Regions from separate parts of the Phyllobacterium sp. K27 genome, predicted to be linked through region 2. Evidence: predicted binding sites of a transcription regulator. Region 2 holds the regulator's gene; the other holds the start of a gene.

Region 1 (10,878 bases), 1.2 Mb from region 2:
TCCCAGCGGCAGCCGGGTCGCCTATGTTTCCGGTCAGGGCGGTCAGGACAGTACAGGAGCATTGTCCCCTGATTTTGCTGCCCAGGTTAAACAAGCCTATGCAAATCTGGGCGCTGCTCTTGATGGCCTCGGTGCCAAGCCGAATCAGGTCGCGAAGCTCACCATCTTCGTGGTGGATCACGATATGTCGAAGCTTGAGGTGTTGACCAAAACCGTCAAGGAAATGTTCGGCGAAGCGCTACCCGCGCAAACTCTTGTCCCAGTACCAAAGCTGGCAATTGACCCCATGCTTTTCGAAGTCGAAGCCATCGTCATTCTTAAATAGTAGCCACAGCGAGATTGTATAGTTGCATTAATGTTACGCGTGGTTCGCCCTTCGTCAGGCTTAAAGAGGGCGAACCACACACTATTGCCAAATCTTATTAACGACCGCGAAGGTTCCGTTATTTTGCCTTGAGCAGCTCACCAACTTCCAGAATGACAAATTCATTGTCGTCGGCCTTATCGATCGCGCGGCCTGCTGAAAATGGCAGGTTGTTGTCATTGCCAACGATGATGTGACTATCGTCTATGATATCGACATTCTCGATGGTGACAAAAGGCATGTCGTAGAAGCCTTCCCCGCCGCCCTGACGCTTTTTATTGTCAGGATCGGCAATTTTGAGCAGATCAATATAACCGATCTTTCGGACTGCCTTGTCCACATTGGCGTCAGTCATTTCGATTTTGTAGATGCGCTTGTGCTTCGACGGTTTGTCAAAGCAATCGGATGCCGGTGCCTTGGGGTCAGCGCAGGCTTTCGCCTCTGTTCCAGCGCCGTTGTCACGCTCAATCACCAGCGCCGTCGTGTCATCGATCATATTGAAATCACCAATGGCTTCGCCGCCTGCGGAAAGCGGATAGAGCCAGCTGCGACCAGTCCAGTTTTTGGACGCGACATCGAATTCGATAATCCGCAATGCGGGCTGATCGCCAACCTTCTCGACCACGCCGTCATCACCGAAAAGCGGGCCCTCGAGCAGCGCGTATAATTTGCTGCCATCTTTGGATTGCGCCAATCCTTCATAGCCGCCGGAGCGTTTCAGATTGAAGGCCGGGTTCTTGAGCGTCGGATTGGCAGGCAGGCTGATCGCTGGATTGTCGGGCGAGCGAACATCCCTGTCGCCAACCTTGGTAGGGATGACATCGGTCACCTTGCCATCCATTGTTACCTTGACCAGATAGGGGCCGAACTCTTCACCCAGCCAAAAACCATCGGCCACAGGTTGGATTGATTCGAGATCAAGATCGCTGCCGGTCAGATAGCGCGTATCACTGCCTTCCATGACAATCGGAAAAGGCATCTTCTTGTCCGGATCGCTCAAGAAGATCGTCTGCTTGCGATCAACCGTTCCCTTATCCCAATCGAAGGCCAGATGATGCAGCATCAACATTGCATCGACGGAGTTCAGCTTCGTTCCAAATCCATTGTCCGACAACGACCAATATGAGCCGTCGCCGACCGCCTTGATGCCAGAGAAGCCCTGCAACGGCTGTCCGTCAAAAGGCAACGACAAACCGGTCAGCCTTACCCCGTCCTTGCCCGGCACTGTTCCGAGTTCTACAGCCCGCTTGCGATCAGCGGTTGTAAACTTGCCTGAAGTCTTCAGATGCTCCGGGGCGTTTTCCGGCGCCTGCACCATTGTGTTGGCAGGCAGGATCGCATGGGAAACCAGTTTGGCAGGAAACTCCTGTTCGGCGGCCTGGACCGGTAACGCCATCATAGCAGTGGTAAGAAACAGAGCAGCGGAAATTGAACGCATGAAGCATCACCATTGAGTTGAAGTAAAAATGTCAACAACGCTTAGGTGGTCTTTGTGTCCGCGATTTTATGGTTTCGTGACATCCTGATGAATGAGCGAGCGCATCGTTTAAAATTGCAGGTGGTCAGCTCCGAAATTGCGATACATCGTGTCAAAGTCACCGAAAAATCGTCGATTCTTCCGCTAAAATCTCCATCTCAGATTGCAATTTGATTGTGCCCAGTTGAATCAGGTATTTGGACTGCTTGGTGTCTCACTTTTGATCACATCGTTAAGCCGAACGAAACGGAACCCCTTTTTCTTCAGCGCCAGTATGCCTTTTACCACCCCAGCCCCCGCCATTCGCGTCGGCTGATTGATGTGAGCAATGATCACGTCTCCGTCTTTCGCAGCGGAAATCCGTTTCTCCACTTGGCCGGCAAGCAACGATGCTCCCATGTCGGCATTGAGCGAATATCCTGCAACCCGATACCCCATTTCGTGAATGAGTTTGATTGCATTGTCACTATAGCGGGCAGTTGCATCGCGATACCAGACAGGCTTTCCAGCGGTGGCGGACTGCATTGCTTTTGCACCGCCCTCAATTTCTGACTGTATTGCAGACAGTGATCCGGCCGTCTTCAATCCAAACATCAAGGGCTGGTTATCGATGGCCGGAACATGGTTAAGCCCATGATTTTCAATCTCAAAAAGATCAGGATGCGCTCTCATGATGGCGAGGGAAGCAGCGTTACGCTTCAACCATCTGCCCGTTACAAAGATCGTGGCCGGTATTTTGTTTTCTACCAGAGCGTTCAAAATTCTCTGATCGGTTTGACCGGAACAGGCATCAAGTGTCAGTGCGACCTGTGGCGCGTTGACCCCACCCCTTGCAATGAAAAGTTGTGGTTCAACAAAATGCGGATGGTTTCCCGCATTAGCCACAGCCGTTGCCAGAACGACGGAGCATGTAATCAAAACTATGGGAATGAGACGCATGAAAAAATGCCGCAAGACGAGGAATCCTGCGGCGAACAGCGCTCAAAAACAAGCGGAATTATGGCAATAAGCCTTTAATTTCCTTTGGTTTTTGCCGATGCCTGCGCCGCAGCAAGCCGGGCGATCGGCACGCGGAACGGCGAGCATGAAACATAGTCCAGCCCAACATGATCGCAAAAATGGATCGACGCCGGATCGCCGCCATGTTCACCACAAATTCCCAGTTTGATATTCGGCCTCGTTGCTCGGCCTTTTTCCGCTGCCAGCCTCACCAGCTCCCCCACGCCATCCACATCGATTGACACGAATGGGTCTTGCTCAATGATACCCTTGAACTGATACGTCATGAGGAACGAGGACGCATCATCGCGGGAAATTCCGAATGTCGTCTGTGTCAAGTCATTGGTTCCAAACGAGAAAAACTCCGCTGCTTCCGCAATCGAGTCGGCCCGGATCGCAGCACGTGGCAATTCGATCATCGTACCGACGAGGTAACTGATCTTGATTTCAGCCTCTTTCATCACATCCGTGGCAACCGCATCGATCCGTGCTTTCACGAAGTCCAACTCAGTCCGAAGCCCTACAAGTGGCACCATGATTTCCAGCTCGACCGGCGCGCCTGTCAATTTTGCGGCTTCTACTGCCGCTTCAAATATGGCGCGCGACTGCATTTCGGCAATTTCCGGGTAGGAAATCGCCAGACGGCAACCGCGGTGTCCAAGCATCGGATTGAATTCATGTAAGGATTCCGTCCGCTCGCGTAGTTTGTCGGAGCTGATATTCATCGCTGCCGCGACTTCGGCAATTTCTTCATCCGTCTTTGGCAGGAACTCATGCAGCGGCGGGTCAAGCAGACGAATTGTTACCGGCAGGCCATGCATGATCTCAAATAGTTCAATAAAGTCAGCACGTTGCATGGGTAACAGTTTACCCAAAGCAACACGGCGACCTTTCTCGCTTTCCGCTAGAATCATTTCGCGCATGGCAATAATGCGCTCACCTTCAAAGAACATATGCTCTGTCCGGCACAGGCCGATGCCCTCCGCGCCAAACGATCGTGCTGTACGAGCATCATTGGGAGTCTCGGCATTGGCGCGCACTTTCATGCGCCGAGCACCATCTGCCCATTCCATGATCTTGCCGAAATCGCCCGACAATTCAGGCTGAAGCATTGGCACTGCGCCCTTCAAAACCTGACCGATTCCCCCGTCAATGGTAATGATATTACCCTTTTTGAGGGTAACGCCCATGGCAAGCAATGTCTCATTGCGATAATCAACGCGTAGCGCTCCAGCGCCCGAAACACAGGGTTTTCCCATGCCGCGCGCCACAACGGCGGCGTGGCTTGTCATGCCTCCGCGTGTGGTCAGAATTGCTTCTGCGGCATGCATGCCGTGAATGTCTTCTGGGCTTGTTTCGATGCGCACCAGAATGGCTTTACGGCCCTCTGATTTCAATTGCTCAGCATCCTCAGACGAGAAAACAATCTCGCCAGTGGCCGCACCAGGCGATGCAGGAAGGCCGGTTCCGATAACTTCACGCTTTGCCTTGGGGTCGATTGTCGGGTGCAGCAATTGATCCAAAGATGCAGGTTCAATGCGCAATACGGCCTCATCGCGGGATATCAGCCCTTCGTTGGCCATCTCGACGGCAATCTTCAGCGCTGCCTTGGCGGTGCGCTTGCCGGACCGGGTTTGCAGCATCCATAATTTACCATTTTCAATAGTAAATTCAAGGTCTTGCATATCAGTATAGTGCTTTTCAAGCTTGTCCGAGACAGCGCAAAATTCCGCGAAGGCGGCTGGCATGATCTTTTCCAGCGACGGTTTGTCGGAACCGGCCGAAATACGCGCTTCCTCGGTAATGTTCTGCGGCGTGCGGATGCCCGCCACGACATCTTCGCCTTGTGCATTGACCAGAAATTCGCCGTAAAGCTTTTTCTCGCCAGTTGAAGGGTTTCGCGTAAACGCGACACCCGTCGCGGATTTGTCGCCCATATTGCCGAATACCATGGCCTGTACGCTAACCGCCGTACCCCAGCTTTCCGGTATGTTATGCAAGCGCCGGTAGGTCACAGCACGGGCATTCATCCAGCTCGAAAAGACAGCGCCTATAGCGCCCCAAAGCTGTTGCTCGGGATCCTGAGGAAAAGGCTCCTCCAGCTCTTCCTCGATCCTGGCCTTATATTGCGCAACAACATTCTTCCAGTCGTCGGCAGTCAGCGCTGTATCGACGTCATGACCCAAATTGGCTTTTGCGTCCTCCAGAATCTCTTCAAAAACCGAATGATCCAACCCCAACACGACATCGGAATACATCTGGATAAAGCGACGATAGCTGTCGTAAGCAAATCTCGGATCACCTGACTCGCGAGCAATCGCTTCAACGGTCTCATCGTTAAGCCCAAGATTGAGAACAGTGTCCATCATCCCTGGCATGGACGCGCGAGAGCCAGAGCGAACTGAAACCAGAAGAGGCTTTTTGCTGTCGCCAATGAAACGCCCGGTCAGACCGGCAATATGATCCAGCGCTTGTGCGACTTCCCTGGGAAGTGAGTCCGGATAGCTGCGCCCATGCTCATAGAACCAGCTGCAAACTTCAGACGTAATTGTAAAACCGGGAGGAACCGGCAAGCCCAGCGAACACATTTCCGCAAGATTGGCGCCTTTTCCGCCGAGAAGGTTGCGGTCATCCGCCGAACCTTCTGCCTTGCCATCACCAAATGTATATACCCATTTTACCATTGCAGCCTCCCATGCCGCTAAAGCTTCATTGAGGTCTACGCGATGAATGCACGAATCGCCAGCGCCAAATGCTGCATTGCAGCATTCAAATCGATTAGCAGGGTAAATCCACGTTAATCCTTGAAATGTTTGGTCATTTGCAGGGTTTAGAGCACAATTTGCTCTAGCTGGCCTCGCGAAGCTGCTCCGCAGTCTGAAGATCGACCGACACCAGTTGGCTGACGCCCTGCTCCGCCATGGTAACGCCAAAGAGCCGGTTCATACGGGCCATTGTTATTGGATTATGGGTAATGACGACAAAACGAGTATCGGTCGACGCAGCCATTTCATCCATCAGATTGCAGAAGCGCTCGACATTATGGTCGTCGAGTGGCGCATCCACCTCGTCGAGCACGCAGATGGGGGCTGGATTTGTCAAAAACACTGCGAAAATCAAAGCCATAGCCGTCAATGCCTGCTCACCGCCAGATAGGAGCGTCATTGTTTGCGGCTTCTTTCCAGGGGGGCGAGCAAGAATTTCAAGTCCAGCTTCAAGCGGATCATCGGATTCGATGAGCTGCAATTCAGCGGTTCCACCACCGAAAAGATGTGTGAAGAGTCGCTTGAATTGGACATTGACCACTTCGAAGGCGGCCAGAAGGCGCTCCCGTCCTTCGCGATTGAGACTCTGGATAGCCTGACGCAGTTTCTTTACAGCCTCGATAATATCTTCACGTTCGTTGATGATCGCCTCTAGCCGAACGGACAGCTCTTCCTGCTCTTCCTCGGCGCGCAGGTTCACCGCGCCTAAACGCTCACGCTCAATTTTCAGCCGTTCGAGATTGCGTTCTGTCGCATCCACATCGGGCAGTGGATCGTTGGGACCAAGCCCGGTCAATTTCATCGTCTCATGCGGCGCGCAATTCAACGCCTCGAAAATACGAGCTTCCGTGTCCTTGCGGCGCTCCTGGGCCGCTGACAGACGTTCTTCGGCCCGCGCCCTGTCTTCGCGCGCAGCTGCAAGCGATTGGATGGCTTCCGTTGCGGCGCGGTCGAGTTCCTGCTGCCTGGCCTCTGCCACAGCGAGTTTGTCACCAGCGCTTTTGCGCAACTCCTCAGCTTCGGAAAGTTGCGAAAGCAGAGCACGATTGCGTTCAGCAATTTCGTCGGGAGCATCGGCAAGATTGGCTGCTTCGCGCTCCGCTTCCAAACGCCGCTCTCCCAGCGACTTGATTTGACGGTCTGCATTCTCCGCGCGGGTAATCCAGCTTTTACGCTCAAGCCCGATCGACTCGAGGCGGCGCATCCGCACTTCCCCTTCACGTCTTAGCCCGTCATAGACGGCGCGGGCTTCTGCGAGCGTCGCCCGGTCCAGTGTGACCTCAGCGGTCAATGCGGCGAGACGGCGATTCAACTCTTCGACATCAGCGGCATTCTCAAGCCGCATCTGCGTTTCGATCAACTGCTCCTGCGTCTCTTCAAGCGTCTCGCTAAGACGCGACTTTCCTTCATCAAGCGCAGCACGCCTGCTGAACAACTGGCCCGAAGCGCGTTCCGCGGCAGCCAATGCCTCACGAGCATCGTTTAAAGACCGCTGCATCGAACGCCAGTGATCGCGGGTAATCCGGTCATACTCAACAGCATCACGGACAGCTTTTTCCGCTTCTACGATAGCGGCTTCGGCAGAACGTAACTGTTTTGTCGCCGCAACAACCTCAAGATCAAGCTCCGCCAGCCGATTTTTCTGCGCCAGTCGTTGAGCAGCCGGTGTCGGAGCATCTGCGCTTGCCGTGTATCCATCCCAGCGCCATAGATCGCCAGATGGGCTGACAAGCCGCTGCCCAGGTTTCAATTCAGCCTGTAGCCGCCCGCCATCAGCCTGATCGACAAGGCCGATCTGAGCAAGCCGGCGTGCCAATTGCCGTGGTGCGCGAACGAACTCCGCCAGCGACCGAACACCTGTCGGCAGCGCCGCGTCATCTGTTGTCGTAACAAGTTCACCCCAAAAAACGGGGGCTGAATTATCAACCGGAGCATCCAGATCTTCACCAAGCGCCGCACCAAGTGCTGTTTCGTAGCCCTTTTCGACCTTTAAAGACTCAACGATCGCTGGAAACAGTTCCGAAGCTGCTGCATTGATCATCTTGGCCAAAGTATTGGCTTCGGTCTCAACGCGTCCGAGATTGCTGCGTGCTTCTTGCAAAGGTTGACGCAACGCAGCCTCCTTCTGACGCGCGGTCTCTACGGCTGTTTCTGAAGTAAATGTTGCCTCTTCTGCCTGGGCAAAAATCGCTTCCGCTTCCTCGACAAGTCTTTGCTTTTCAAGCGGATCAGCCAAGGTCGAGATTTGTGCCGCCACGGAGTTCAACTCCTGCTCGACATCACCTACCTGCCGCAAAAGGCGGTCACGGCGTTCTGATATTTCACGCAGGTTACGTTCAATCTGCGCTCGCTCGGCTGCGGCCTCGGCGCGTTCGGCAGTGATCTTTGCTAGCGCTGCTTCACTTTCTCTAAGCTTTGCTTCAGCTCGCTCAAACTCGGCCCGCGTTTCCAGTTCACGCGTTCCTGCATTGGCATTTTCTTGGTTAAGTGATTGTTCTTCCGTTATGAGACGTTCCAGCACATCGTCATTATCACTCACCATCTGCTCTTCACGAGCAATATCAGCAGTGAATTGCTGCAGTCGCTTCTCAATTTCCGTCTGGCGGGCACGAATGCGCTCCGCTTCATCCTGTAGCTGTGATTTGGCAATTGTCAGGCGCTGCAGTACAGCCGCCGCCTTAGCCTCCGCCTCACGCAAATCCGGCAGATGATGGGCACCGACAGCCTGCTCTTTCGCGGCATTCATCTGGCGCTGCGCCTGTTCGCCAACGCCAGATGTTGCAACAGCCAAAGCTGACTGCGCTTCTCCTTCCTGAGCTTTGGCGACCGACCATTTCAGGTGTAGAAGAATTGCTTCGGAGCGCCTTATATCGGCCGAAAGGCTTTTGAAGCGGTTTGCTTGGCGGGATTGCCGCCTCAAGCTTTCAATTTGCGTCTCGAGCTCACCAACCACATCTTCCAGACGCTCAAGGTTCTGCTCCGCAGCCCGCAAGCGCAGTTCTGCTTCATGACGACGCGTATGCAGGCCGGAAATGCCAGCGGCCTCTTCCAATAGGGCGCGCCGCGCCTGAGGCTTGGCCTGGATCAGTTCGCCAATGCGCCCCTGCCCCACCATGGAGGGCGAACGAGCACCTGTCGATTGATCGGCGAATAGCAGCTGCACATCCTTGGCACGGGCGTCCTTGCCATTGATGCGATAGACAGACCCGGCCTCGCGCTCGATACGTCGTGAAACCTGTAGCTCATCGGAGTTGTTGAATGCCGAGGGGGCAGTGCGGTCCTGATTATCGAGAAAAAGTGTTACTTCGGCCGTATTACGCGAAGGTCTCGTGCCAGAGCCTGAAAAAATGACATCATCCATGCCAGACGCACGCATATTCTTGTATGAGCTTTCACCCATAACCCAGCGCAGCGCCTCGACCAGATTGGATTTTCCGCAGCCATTGGGGCCGACAACACCCGTCAATCCGCTTTCAATGACGAATTCGGCAGGTTCAACGAAAGACTTGAAGCCAAGAAGACGGAGCTTGGTAAAGCGCATCAGATGCCCTCTCCAAAATATATGCCCCGAATCGAAACGGCGGTCGCGGTTTCGCGCCCGCCGAAAATTTGATCGCGGGTACTAGAGCAGGCCGTCGATGATCGCTGACATTTCGTCAACCGATAGGGCTCCCGAGTATTTGGCACCATTGATAAAGAAGGTTGGAGTTGAATCCACACCGAACTCTTTGGCGCCACGCTCACGCACAGCATTCACATCATCCAGAAGTTTTTGGTTCGTCAAGCAAGCTTTGAAGGACTCCTGTGTAAAACCGGCCAATTTGGAGATTTGAAGCAGTGGCTCCTCTGCATTTGCCGCCGCAGCCCACTGTTCCTGCTGTTTGAACAAGACTTCCACCATTGGATAGTAGCGATCTTCCGGTGCACAGCGTGCCAGCATGAAAGCCGCAGCAGCACGCGGATCAAACGGAAATTCGCGCAAAATCAACTTCGCCTTGCCGGTATCGATATATTTTTCCTTGATGGTCGGCAAAGTGGTGGTGGAGAAATGCGCACAATGCGGGCAAGTCATTGAGGCATACTCGATGATTGTCACAGGTGCATCGGCCTTGCCAAGGACCATGTCCTTCAGACCGCTTGCCGCAACAAGCTTGGCTTCGTCTACCTTACCCGTTGAGGCCGGCACTTTTACGTCCTTGGGCGCTGCAGCTTCCTGCGCCCAAGCGCCCGTACCCGCCGTTAAAGCAATGGCAGCTGTGGAAATAGCCGCAAGGCCTAGGATTTTTCTGCGATTTAGCAATTCAGTCATCAGGATCACCAGTCTCCGGCGTTGTTCATGCAATTATAAAGTATTGCAGCGTTAAAGCTCGATGACAGTCTCTTTAAGGCAGCATTACCATTCTGTCTTTGAATTTTTCGTGATGGCAACCCGTCTCAGCGTCTGTTCTTTTCAGCATGGATGCTTTGCCCGAGTTTTTGCAGTGCTTCACGCAGGCTGTCGTCCTCGATATTCTCCACAGAATGACTGATCCTGGCACGCGTCGAAGCATCTACCGGAGGAAGCTCGCGGCGCTTTGCAACAGGCAATGCCACAGGCTTTTGTTCAATTTTGATGCGTCCGACTGCAGCAAAGCCGAGAAAAGCATTGACGCGGCTGATAATCTCGCCGGTTTCATGGCTCATCCGCATCGCCGTAAAGCCTTGGCAGGCGATGATCAGCGTTGCAGGCTGGAATGGATCATCCTCATGTGCCCTTCGGGGCCAGAGCAGTTTTAGCGGACGTGATTGCTGACCGAGTTCTGGCCCGACAACTTCCTCCCATGACTGCACTAGTTCTATTGTGATTCCGGCACGTTTGCGCAGGACAGGCTCGAGAATACCTGCCGCAGGATCGGCAAGGGGCCGGAAACCCTTTTTGCTGCGATCATTACTCATGGAAACAAGTTACATACGAATAAAATCATCGGCCATTATAGCCGCGGAACCACTTAACGAACAATGGCAGCCCGTCCTCAAGCGCCATCGTGGGAGCAAAACCAAGATCACGCGAGGCCAAATCAATATCTGCATAAGTACGTACAACATCCGCTGGGGGCATTGTTTCAAACTTCTTGATCGCTTCTCGACCGCAAGCCTGTTCGATGATTTCAATGAAGCGCATGAGCGCGACCGGCTTGTTATTGCCCAAATTATAGATCGGGGCGGTATCATCCGGATGAGATAATATCCGGCGGACGGCGCCATATACACCATTGACGATGTCATCAATGAAT
Region 2 (10,878 bases):
ACAAAAGCCCGCTGCCGACGCCAACTGCCGCCAGTGCACCAGCATAAAGTTGCCCCTCCGCACCAATATTCCAGAGCTTGGCACGGAACGCGATGGCAGCGGCAAGGCCGGTCAAAACGAGCGGCGTTGCCCGTGTCAGGGTCTCGGAAAATGCAAACATTGAGCCAAAGGAGCCCTTGAACATGAGCCAATAGGCTGTGAGCGGTGACACGCCCGCAAAACTCACCGGCACAGCCACCAGTGCAAATGCGGCAAGGGCAGCGATAACGGAAATGACGATGCGCGCATTGAGTGAAACAGCGTCACGAGGCTGCAACGATATCCTCATCACGGCGCCACCTGTACGGCATGTCCTGCCATCATCATTCCCACTGATCCGCGGTCCAGTCCATCGACGGGGCCTGCATCTGTTACCTCCCCCGTATGCATCACGAGCAGCCGGTCGGAAAGTGCGAATAACTCGTCGAGATCTTCCGAGATCAAAAGCACACCAGCACCGCGATCCCGCGCAGCAAGAATGCGTTGGTGAACTTCTGTTTGCGCGCCGATATCGAGGCCCCGCGTCGGCTGATTGGCGAGGATGACTTTGGGCGAGCGTTCCAGCACCCTGGCCAGAATGAGCTTCTGAATATTGCCGCCCGAAAGGAGCCGCGCCTGTGCATCCGGCCCCTGGCAACGTATGTCATAGGCTTTAATGGCATCGCCTGCCCTTTGGCGCATGGCCTTGTGGTTGATAAATCCGGCGGTTTGAAATTCTTTGCTGTGCAAATCCTCTATCGCGATATTCTCGGCCACGGACATGGACCCGACTACGCCATCATGCTGCCGGTCTTCCGGCATGCGGGCGACACCCGCCGCAACCAGAGCGCGCGGATCGTCGGTTTTCATTGGCTTGCCGTAGAGCCGCACCGCACCTTTATCGACTGTCTCCAGTCCTGAAACCAAAGCCGCGATTCCCGATTGGCCATTGCCCGACACACCTGCCAGACCGACAATCTCACCTGCCTTGATGGCAAAGGAAACCTCACTCAGCGATTGACGCACTGATCCGCGTTTCAGCGATACATGATCAAACTCAAGCACTGTTGCGCCAATCTGCGATGCTTTGCGCTGCAATGGCGGTACTGCGCGCCCGACCATCATATCGGCGATCGAACGTTTATCCGCCGAAGCCGTCATCAACTCTCCGGCCTTCTTGCCGCCCCGCAACACCGCGATCCGGTGCGAAACCGCCAGCACTTCACCAAGCTTGTGCGAGATGAAGATAACGCCGAGCCCGCTTGCAGCCAGCCGACGCAGAATAACAAAAAGCCCATCCGCTTCCTGCGGCGTCAAGACTGCTGTCGGCTCATCAAGGATCAAAACCCGCACATCGCGGTAAAGCGCTTTGAGTATTTCGATACGCTGCTTTTCACCAACACTCAGTTGCGCGGTTTTTACGTCAAGATCGACCGTGAGCCCGCTTTCCCGCATGATTGCCTCAATGCGTTTGCGTAAAGCACTCCGGCTGCGCCAGATCTGCCATAGCGATTCCGTACCGAGCACAATATTGTCGAAACCCGTCAGATTTTCAGCCAATGTAAAATGTTGGTGCACCATGCCGACACCGGCATCCAGAGCAGCGCTCGGAGAGCCTTTCGGCAACTCATGCAGAATGCCTGAATCGTCCGCGATATGTATCGCTCCCTCTTCCGGCACATAATGCCCGAAGAGAACATTCATCAATGTCGTTTTGCCAGCCCCGTTTTCGCCCAGAAGCGCAAGTATCTCGCCGCGTTTGAGGGAAAGACTCAGATCATCATTGGCGACCAGAGAACCGAAGCGCTTGGTGATATTGTCGAGAGAAAGAACGACAGAGCCATTCTCCGCAAGCTCTTTTGATTGCGTCATATCCATTTCCCACATTATCCTTGGCATACACATGATGCGTGGTTCGACAAGCTCACCATGAGGAAGGTGGTGTTTGGCAAGAAGCGATGATTTGCAACAGTCGCGATTATCCACGCAATCAACCCACCTCCCTCATGGTGCGCTATCCTGAGCCTGTCGAAGGGCGAACCACGCAGCACAAACTGTGCAATCAATCCACCTTCTTCAATGCGTTATAGTCTGCCTTGATTATCCTATTTCGTTGACTTTGGCTCTGCGTCGTTGATCTCGATCTTCAGCGTCCCCGCCTTGATCTCGGCTTCCTTTGCCTTTGCCGTCGCGACCGATTCCGGCGTTGCAAGCTTTTCGTCGACGACGATGCTGCCGCCACCCGCACCGAGGAATGAATATATTCCGAAATCAGCGGCTTTGAAGCTGCCCGCCTTTACATCCGCAATCGCCTTATCGGCCGTTGGCTCAAAATGCCAAAGTGCGCTGGCAAGAATCGTCCCGGGATAATCCTTGGATGTGTCGATCACATTGCCGATGGCCAGTACGCCGCGCTCCTTGGCTGCATCCGATACGCCGAAGCGTTCCGCATACATGATGTCTGCACCGGCATCGATCATCGCAAACGCCGCTTCTTTGGCTTTGGGCGGATCATACCAGGAATTGATGAAGGTCACGAGAAACTTGACGTCAGGATTGGCTTCCTTGGCGCCCTGAATAAAGGCATTCATCAGCCGGTTAACTTCCGGGATCGCATAGCCCCCGACAAGTCCGATGATATTGCTCTTGGTCTTTGCCCCGGCAATAAGACCGGTCAGATAGGCAGGCTCCTGAATGAAATTATCGAAAGTGGCGAAGTTCGGCTCTACAGGCGGCAGCGAAGAGCCCATGAGGAATTTGATATCCGGATACTCGGCTGCAACAGCGCGCGAAGGCTTTTCAACGCCGAACGCTTCTCCGACAATCAGGTTGGCACCCTGTTCGGCATATTCACGCATCACGCGCTCATAATCCGTATTGGAGACATTTTCTGAGTAGGAATAGTCAATGTCGCCACGTTCTTTGGCCGCATTCAGCGCCAGATGAATCCGGCTAACCCATTGCTGCTCGATCGGGACGGTGTAAATCCCGACCACTTTGATTTTATCCTGAGCTGCCGCCGGTCCGAAAGCGGCCATTGTCATGGCGGCGCCAGCTACCAGCCCGATAAAGGCCCTGCGGCCCAGTTTGAAAACTGTTTTCACATCATTCCCCTTATTGTTCATTTTTTGACCAAAACCCCATTGCTGCTACTTAATAGGCAATGGCAGCTTTTCGCAATGTGAAAGGGGATATGACGAGAGGATTATCAGGCTTCTACACAACTCAAATGCGCAGAACATTGCATCAAAGAAATTGGCGCCATGTCCAGGCAGGACAGACGCCATCTCATGTCGACACGTTCGAAATATGACTGTGGTTCTATTTCGGGCAGCAGATTGAACGCTCGGCAGCCCCCGGACGATAAAGCCAGTTTGTCGGCATTTTCAGAACATGAAATGCGCGCTCCTGTCTTTGGGGCGCTGGATTCACCGTTTTGCCGACGCGCGCCATTAATGTGCGAACTTCATCCGACTTGACACCATCACTCGCCATCATCTGACGGATGATTGGTTCAGCCAGCAATTCGTTCAGTGTTGGTTCAATCACTTCCAGCATGATTCTCTCCTCAAAGGATGACAGTGCCGGCAATTTGCCCATGCTCAATGTCGCTTGCATGTCGTCTTTATGGCGGTTGTAAGAATTGCTTCGGGCGATTTGGCTAATCCTGCCATAAAGTGGAAAAACGATGCTGGGAAGCATCGGCAGCGTCCTTGTTTAGCTGGCTTTTTCACACTTGAGGCTCATGCTGCTTCATTTGAACTTTTCTGCTAAACCGCTTAGCTTGACTGATCACCGTTCGAGCAACCCACAGACTGATCCATGCACCGTAAGTTCGCCTTACGCCGTCTCGGCGTCTTCTCCATCTTCATCGCCCCGAGCCGCTTGCGAGCCTTCGCGCGCAGCCACGAAATTGGCCTCGTACTGGCAGCGGTGATTGTCGGCATTGTTTCAGGTTTCGTCGTGACCGCGATGAGCCGCATCGCCCAATATCTGCACCTGGTAATTTTCGATCTGCAACCCGACGAACGTTTGTCGTCGTCAATGTCGGCAAGCAATCTGGCGCTCTTTGTCGCCCCGATTGCGGGCGGCATTATTCTTGGTGTCCTGCTTTTCCTTCTGGCACTATATCGCAAGAAACCAATCGTCGATCCGATTGAGGCCAATGCCTTGCATGGGGGACGCCTTTCGCTGAACGACAGCATCATTGTTACCGTTCAGAACCTTATTTCCAATGGCTTTGGCGCTTCTGTAGGGCTGGAGGCCGGTTATACGCAGCTTGCTTCCGGTCTTGCCTCGAAGATCGGGCTATCCTTGCGCCTGAGACGCTCGGATATGCGTATCCTTGTTGGCTGCGGCGCGGCCGGGGCTATTGCCGCTGCGTTCAATGCCCCACTGACCGGCGCATTTTACGCCTTCGAGTTGATCATTGGCTCTTATACCATATTGAGTCTGACACCCGTGGTTGCTGCTGCACTGGTTTCCAACCTCGTCGCACGCGCACTTGCGGGAGATAATTTCGTCATCGACATCGGCGATTTCGGCACGGTAGTGCCCGCCGACTATGTTCCAGCGCTTCTCCTCGGATTGATTTGCGCGGGCGCGGGCATCGCGCTCATGAAGGGCGTCGCTTTCGTCGAGGAACTCGCACGCAGAAGCTTCATCCCTTTCTGGCTGCGGCCTGCCCTTGGTGGCATCCTTGTCGGGGGGCTGGCCTTGATTTCACCGCAGGTGCTTTCCGGAGGTCATGGCGCACTGCATCTCAATCTCGATTATACGGGGCCAATAGCTGGCATAATCGGTATTATCCTGCTCAAGGCGTTGGCCTCCGCCATCTCCATCGGTTCGGGCTTTCGCGGCGGCCTGTTCTTTGGTTCCCTCTTCATGGGTGCGCTCCTCGGCAAACTCTTTGCCTTTTCCGTACCCTATGTCTTTGCCCATGCAACTTTAACGCCTGTGACCTACGCGGTTGTCGGCATGAGTGCTCTGGCAGTGTCAGTCATTGGCGGACCTTTGACGATGACCTTTCTAGCCCTGGAAATCACGGGCGACTTTCCGATAACGGTTCTCGTGCTTGCCGCCGTCATTGCTGCGTCGATCACAGTTCGCAACACGTTCGGCTACTCCTTTGCCACATGGCGCTTTCATCTGCGGGGTGAAAGCATCCGCAGCGCTCATGATGTCGGCTGGATCCGCAATCTGACGGTCGCCAAGTTGATGCGTACGGATGTGCGCACGGCTTCCGACAAAATGGTGATCAGCGAATTTCGTCACGAGTTTCCGCTGGGCTCGACGCAGCGGGTCATCATTGTCAATGATGAGAATAAATATGTGGGTATTGTCATCGTTGCCGAAGCGCATTCAGGCATCACCGAAACGACTGACGAGGCACAGCCTATCGGCCCTCTGATCAGATATCAGGGTGAATATCTGCAACCACAAATGAATGCACGACAGGCTGTTCGCCTATTCGACAATGCTGAAGCCGAAGCTCTTGCGGTGGTCAATGACATAGTGGAGCTGAAGGTTGTCGGACTTTTGGCCGAAAGCCACACTCTGCGGCGATATAGCGAGGAACTCGACCGCCAACGACGGCATGTGTCCGGCGAAATCTGATTGTTCTGAGGCGGGGGAACTCGTCATCTTGCAAGCTTTAACCCTATTTTAACCACGGTTTGTTGCAATACGTAACATTGTGTTACTATAATCGGGAATCGAACCGAGGCAATCCATTGCAACCAGACGTCGAAGCAACTGGGAAATCATCTCCCGCCAATAGAAACTCCACATTGTCATCAATGTGTAGCTTCTGGGGGCTGCTTAGGGCGTACTGGGTCTCTGACCGCTGGGTTGAAGCCTGGACGCTGACAATCGCCATTGCCCTATTGACCGCTGCTGCCAGCAAGGCCAGCGTCTGGATGGCGATGGCATCGGGCGAATTGATCAATTCGCTGGTCGATATTCATGACCCCTTTATTGTCAATCCGCTCAATGTGATCCTCGCAAATGCGGGTATTCTGGTTGCAATCGTTGCGGTCAAGGAAATTGGTTTCATCGGTATCCGTCACCTTTTGTCGACAACGTTGCATCGCAAATGGCGCGGTTGGCTGAATGGCCGTTTTGGCGAGGCTCTGCTTGATGACCAGCACACACATTACCATTTGCAGCAGGGAAATTCGGCAGCCGCAGAAAACCGGACTCCGGACAACATCGACCAGCGCATTCAAGAATCCATCAAGGGTATGACGGGCGGTGCCATCGGGCTGGCCATGGGCGTTCTCGGTGTCACCATGTCCATTCTTTTCGTGGGCCAGAAGCTTATTGAGCTTTCAACGCCAATTCCGGGCCTTGATTTTCTGGGCGAGTATGGCAGTGCCACACTGGCCTTTGCAGCGATCGCTCTCTATGTGCCTATCAGCACATGGATTGCGATGCGTATCGGCCGCGTGCTCGAAAAGCTCACCTTGGCCATGCAGCAATCTGAAGGCAGTTATCGAAGTGAGCTGACCACACTGTTGCGCCGCAGCTTTCAGGTTGCCGCAGCCAATGGTGAGGGTGTTCAAAAATCATTGAATGGCAAGCTCTACACAAGCGTCGATAACAACTGGGCGCGCTTCAATGTGTTCGATGCCTGCTACATGTCGTTTACGTCGATATACAATTTCTTCTCTGCCCGTGTCATCGCCTATATCCCCGGCCTTCTGCCCTATATGGGCAATACGATCAGCTTCAAGAATTATATTACCGGCTCTGAGCTTGTCGGTTCGATGATCAATGAATGCTCATGGTTTATCCAGGTCATGCCCGCAATTGCCAACTTGAAGGCAAATGCACGGCGCGTCACTGAGTTGGCGCAGGCTGTCGAGCGTGTTAGAGACCCATCGGAATATTATCGTTCTACTGGCATCAGCGCGTTCAAATTTGCAACACAGCACGAGGCCTTTGGCGTCTCCGTTCGCGGTCTTGAGCTGATGCATCGTGACAGCGAGGCCAAGCCTTTTCTCACCCTTGCGAATATGCGGTTACGCAAGGGCCAATGGGCCTATATCAAGGGCGATTCCGGTAGTGGCAAAACCTGTTTGCTGAAAGCGATGAACGGGCTTTGGGGTTATGGCCGAGGTGAAATCTTCTACCCGAAGGATGCTGCTACAATGTATGCGGCCCAGGAGGTCAAGCTTCCCGGTGTCTCGCTGAAACAGCTCGTATGCCTTCCCATGGATGAAAATCACTTCAACGATGCATCCGTTGCTGCTGCCTTGCATCGCGCCGGCATGGGCGATTTTATCGAAAATCTTCTCGATGAAAGCCGTGACGGCACCTCATGGGACCTGCTTTTGTCCGGAGGCCAGAAGCAGAAACTGGTGCTTGCCCGAATTCTCCTGCATAAGCCTGCAGTTCTGTTTTTGGACGAAGCAACCGGCGCGCTGGATCCGGATTCCAAGATCGCCTTCCATCAAGCCATCAAGGATCATTGCGCCGGGACGACCGTTATCAGTGTGATGCATGAGATCGAGGCGCCCCGCTCGGTTTCCGGCGAAAACTTCTACTCGCATATTCTCGAGATCAGCGACGGCGAAGCCACCCAGCGACCACTTCTCGAGACACTGGCCGAGCCAGCTCCGCTACCAGCAACAAGCTTCCCACTGGTTGCAGCCGAATAGGTCCTGATCCTATCCGAAGGAATAACCTGCGCCGCGCACAGTACGGATCGGATCAAGCGACCGGCCAATATTGATTGCCTTGCGCAGACGACCAACATGCACGTCTACCGTGCGGTCATCGACATAAATATCCGCACCCCAGACATTATCGAGAAGCTGACCGCGCGAGAATACCCGGCCCGGTGACTGCATCAGAAACTCCAGCAGGCGGAATTCGGTTGGCCCCAGCTTCAGTTCGCGCTCCTTGCGGAAAACGCGGTGCTGTTCGCGGTCAAGCTTCAGATCGCCAAAGCTCAACACATGCGACAGAAGACTTGGATTGACCCGGCGCAGCATCGACTTGATGCGTGCCAGCAATTCCGGTGTCGAGAAAGGCTTGACCATGTAATCATCCGCACCCGTCGAAAGTCCGCGAACACGCTCGCTTTCTTCGCCGCGCGCTGTCAGCATGATGATCGGCAGGATTTCCGTCTCGCGGCGGGCGCGAAGACGGCGGCAAAGTTCAATGCCCGAAAGCCCCGGTAGCATCCAGTCGAGGATTAGCAGATCAGGCACTTTTTCGCGCAAGGCTATTTCGGCTTCGTCACCACGGCTGATGGTTTCGACAATGTAACCCTCTGCTTCCAGATTGTAACGCAGGAGAACACTGAGGGCATCTTCATCTTCAACGACTGTGATTCTGGGAGCTATAGGCATGATCTGCTTCCGGCAATTATGGTGTTACTGGCTCATCAAGAATAACGGTATGTGACTGGTCTTCCTTCGGGCGTTCCGCCGGAAGCTGTGTACCTGTCACGATGTAATAGACCGTTTCGGCGATATTGGTCGCATGGTCGCCGATACGTTCGATATTCTTGGCGCAGAACAAAAGATGCGTGCAAGCGGATATGTTGCGCGGATCTTCCATCATGTAAGTCAGGAGTTCCCGGAACAGCGATGTGTAGAGCGCATCAATCTCGTCATCGCGTTCACGAACAATGTTCACCTGTGCTACCGAGCGTGTGGCATATGCATCGAGCACATCTTTAAGTTGTGTCAATGCCAGCTCTGCAATGGTCTGCAAGCCCCGATAGACTGAAAGCGTCTGCCGCGTATCATTGACAGCAACAACGCGCTTGGCGATGTTTTTGCCCAGATCGCCGATGCGTTCCAAATCAGACGAAATGCGGATCGTGCCGATCACTTCGCGCAGATCAATCGCCATTGGCTGACGCTTGCCGATAATGGTGATCGCCTTCTCATCAATCTCGCGCTGACCGGCATCGAGAATGAGATCGTCAGAGATTACGCGTTGCGCAAGCGCATTGTCTGAGTTGACCATGGCCGACACAGCCTGTTCGACCATGCGCTCCGCATGTCCGCCCATTTCTGCAATCTTGTGGGTCAGAAACTTCAATTCATCGTCATAGGAACGGACGGTGTGTTGTGCTGTGTCAGTCATTGTCTGAGCCTCTTCCCGTGAGATCAACCGAAACGTCCGGTAATATAGTCTTGCGTGCGCTTTTCGGTAGGGCTGGTGAACATCATTTCCGTGTCGCCGACTTCAACAATGTTGCCAAGATGGAACATTGCCGTGCGTTGCGAGACACGCGCCGCCTGCTGCATTGAGTGTGTGACGATGACAATCGTGTAGTTCTGGCGCAGTTCGTCGATCAGTTCTTCGACCTTCGCCGTGGCAATAGGATCAAGCGCCGAGCAAGGCTCGTCCATCAGGATCACTTCAGGGCTGACCGCAATGGCGCGGGCGATGCAAAGACGCTGCTGCTGGCCACCGGAAAGGCCAGTGCCGGATTCATGCAGACGGTCTTTCACTTCCGCGAAGAGACCGGCGCGTTGCAGGCTCTTTTCCACGATTTCGTCAAGATGACTCTTGTTTTTGACCAGACCGTGAATGCGCGGCCCATAGGCAACATTTTCGAAGATCGACTTCGGGAATGGATTCGGCTTCTGGAACACCATGCCGATCCGGGCGCGCAGCTGAACCACATCGATCTTCGGATCATAGATATCACGCTCGTCGAGGGTAATATTGCCAGTGATCTTGCAGGTCGAAATCGTGTCGTTCATGCGGTTCAGGCAACGCAGGAATGTTGACTTACCGCAACCTGACGGTCCGATCAGCGCCGTGACTTCCTTTTCCCTGATATCGAGATTGACACCGAAGAGCGCCTGTTTGGCTCCGTAAAATACAGAGACGTCTTCGCCCTTCATCTTTATCGCAGGCTGGTTCGAGGAATTGTGCAATTTCTTTTCCACATCGACTTCGGATAACATGTTCATGTCCTTGTACCTCATTACCAGCGACGTTCAAAACGTCGGCGCAGCATGATCGCCGCAGCATTCATCACGAATAGGAATACCAGCAACACCAGAATGGCTGCTGCGGTCTTTGCCTGGAAGGCGACTTCAGGAAGATCGGACCACAGATAAATCTGCACGGGAAGCACCGTCGAGGCGTCCGTTATGCCGCCAGGAATATCGACGATAAACGCAACCATGCCGATCATCAGCAAGGGAGCTGTTTCCCCCAGCGCATGCGCCATGCCGATAATTGTGCCGGTCATGATACCGGGCATGGCCAGAGGCAGCACATGGTGGAATATGGCCTGCTGATGCGATGCCCCGACGCCCAGCGCCGCCTCTTTGATTGAAGGCGGAACCGACCTGAGAGCGGCGCGTGATGCAATGATGATTGTCGGCATCACCAGCAGGGCGAGAACCAGACCACCGACCAGTGGCGCGGAACGCGGAAGATCAAAGAAGTTCAGGAACATTGCCAGTCCGAGCAGACCGAAGACAATCGATGGCACGGCAGCAAGATTGTTGATGTTGATTTCAATGATCTCTGTCACGCGGTTCTTGGGAGCAAACTCTTCAAGATATATGGCGGCACCAACACCCAGCGGCAGGCAGAGCAGCAACGTCACGGCAAGCGTCCAGAGCGTTCCGGTGAGGGCACCGCGGATACCTGCAAGTTCGGGCTCACGCGAGTCACCCGAAGTGAAGAAGCGGGTGGCGAAAGCGCGTTCCACCAAGCCATCGGACTTCATCTTTGTGAGCCAGACTGCAGCCTGGTCCTGCACGCGGCGGTTGGATTCCGGCGTGACAAGCGTCAGCATGGACCAGCTGCCGGGGGCAGCCGCTTCGGCGCTCTTGGGCGTTATAAGCTTGATACCATCAATACCTGCGGGGCTGATCT

Evidence for each region. The regulator PhoB, encoded in region 2, activates phosphate uptake and scavenging genes when phosphate is short. The targets are predictions, from matches to a motif close to TGTCATNNANCTGTCAT.
Region 1: a site for PhoB is predicted at 1,868-1,884, ahead of ACYJL1_RS14970 (esterase-like activity of phytase family protein). Genes of this name have one in related genera too.

Annotation. Positions count from the first base shown of each region.
Region 1 is NZ_CM139240.1:3,016,728-3,027,605, forward strand. It holds gene ACYJL1_RS14965 (RidA family protein) at 1-325, shown strand, start outside; gene ACYJL1_RS14970 (esterase-like activity of phytase family protein) at 444-1,763, opposite strand; gene ACYJL1_RS14975 (polysaccharide deacetylase family protein) at 2,031-2,780, opposite strand; gene ppdK (pyruvate, phosphate dikinase) at 2,855-5,524, opposite strand; gene smc (chromosome segregation protein SMC) at 5,688-9,146, opposite strand; gene ACYJL1_RS14990 (DsbA family protein) at 9,228-9,914, opposite strand; gene ACYJL1_RS14995 (DUF721 domain-containing protein) at 10,040-10,540, opposite strand; gene ACYJL1_RS15000 (SDR family NAD(P)-dependent oxidoreductase) at 10,566-10,878, opposite strand, start outside.
Region 2 is NZ_CM139240.1:798,700-809,577, reverse strand. It holds gene ACYJL1_RS03950 (ABC transporter permease) at 1-322, opposite strand, end outside; gene ACYJL1_RS03945 (ABC transporter ATP-binding protein) at 328-1,890, opposite strand; gene ACYJL1_RS03940 (BMP family protein) at 2,124-3,062, opposite strand; gene ACYJL1_RS03935 (hypothetical protein) at 3,340-3,576, opposite strand; gene ACYJL1_RS03930 (chloride channel protein) at 3,841-5,634, shown strand; gene ACYJL1_RS03925 (ABC transporter ATP-binding protein/permease) at 5,817-7,679, shown strand; gene phoB (phosphate regulon transcriptional regulator PhoB) at 7,689-8,375, opposite strand; gene phoU (phosphate signaling complex protein PhoU) at 8,392-9,120, opposite strand; gene pstB (phosphate ABC transporter ATP-binding protein PstB) at 9,144-9,959, opposite strand; gene pstA (phosphate ABC transporter permease PstA) at 9,974-10,878, opposite strand, start outside.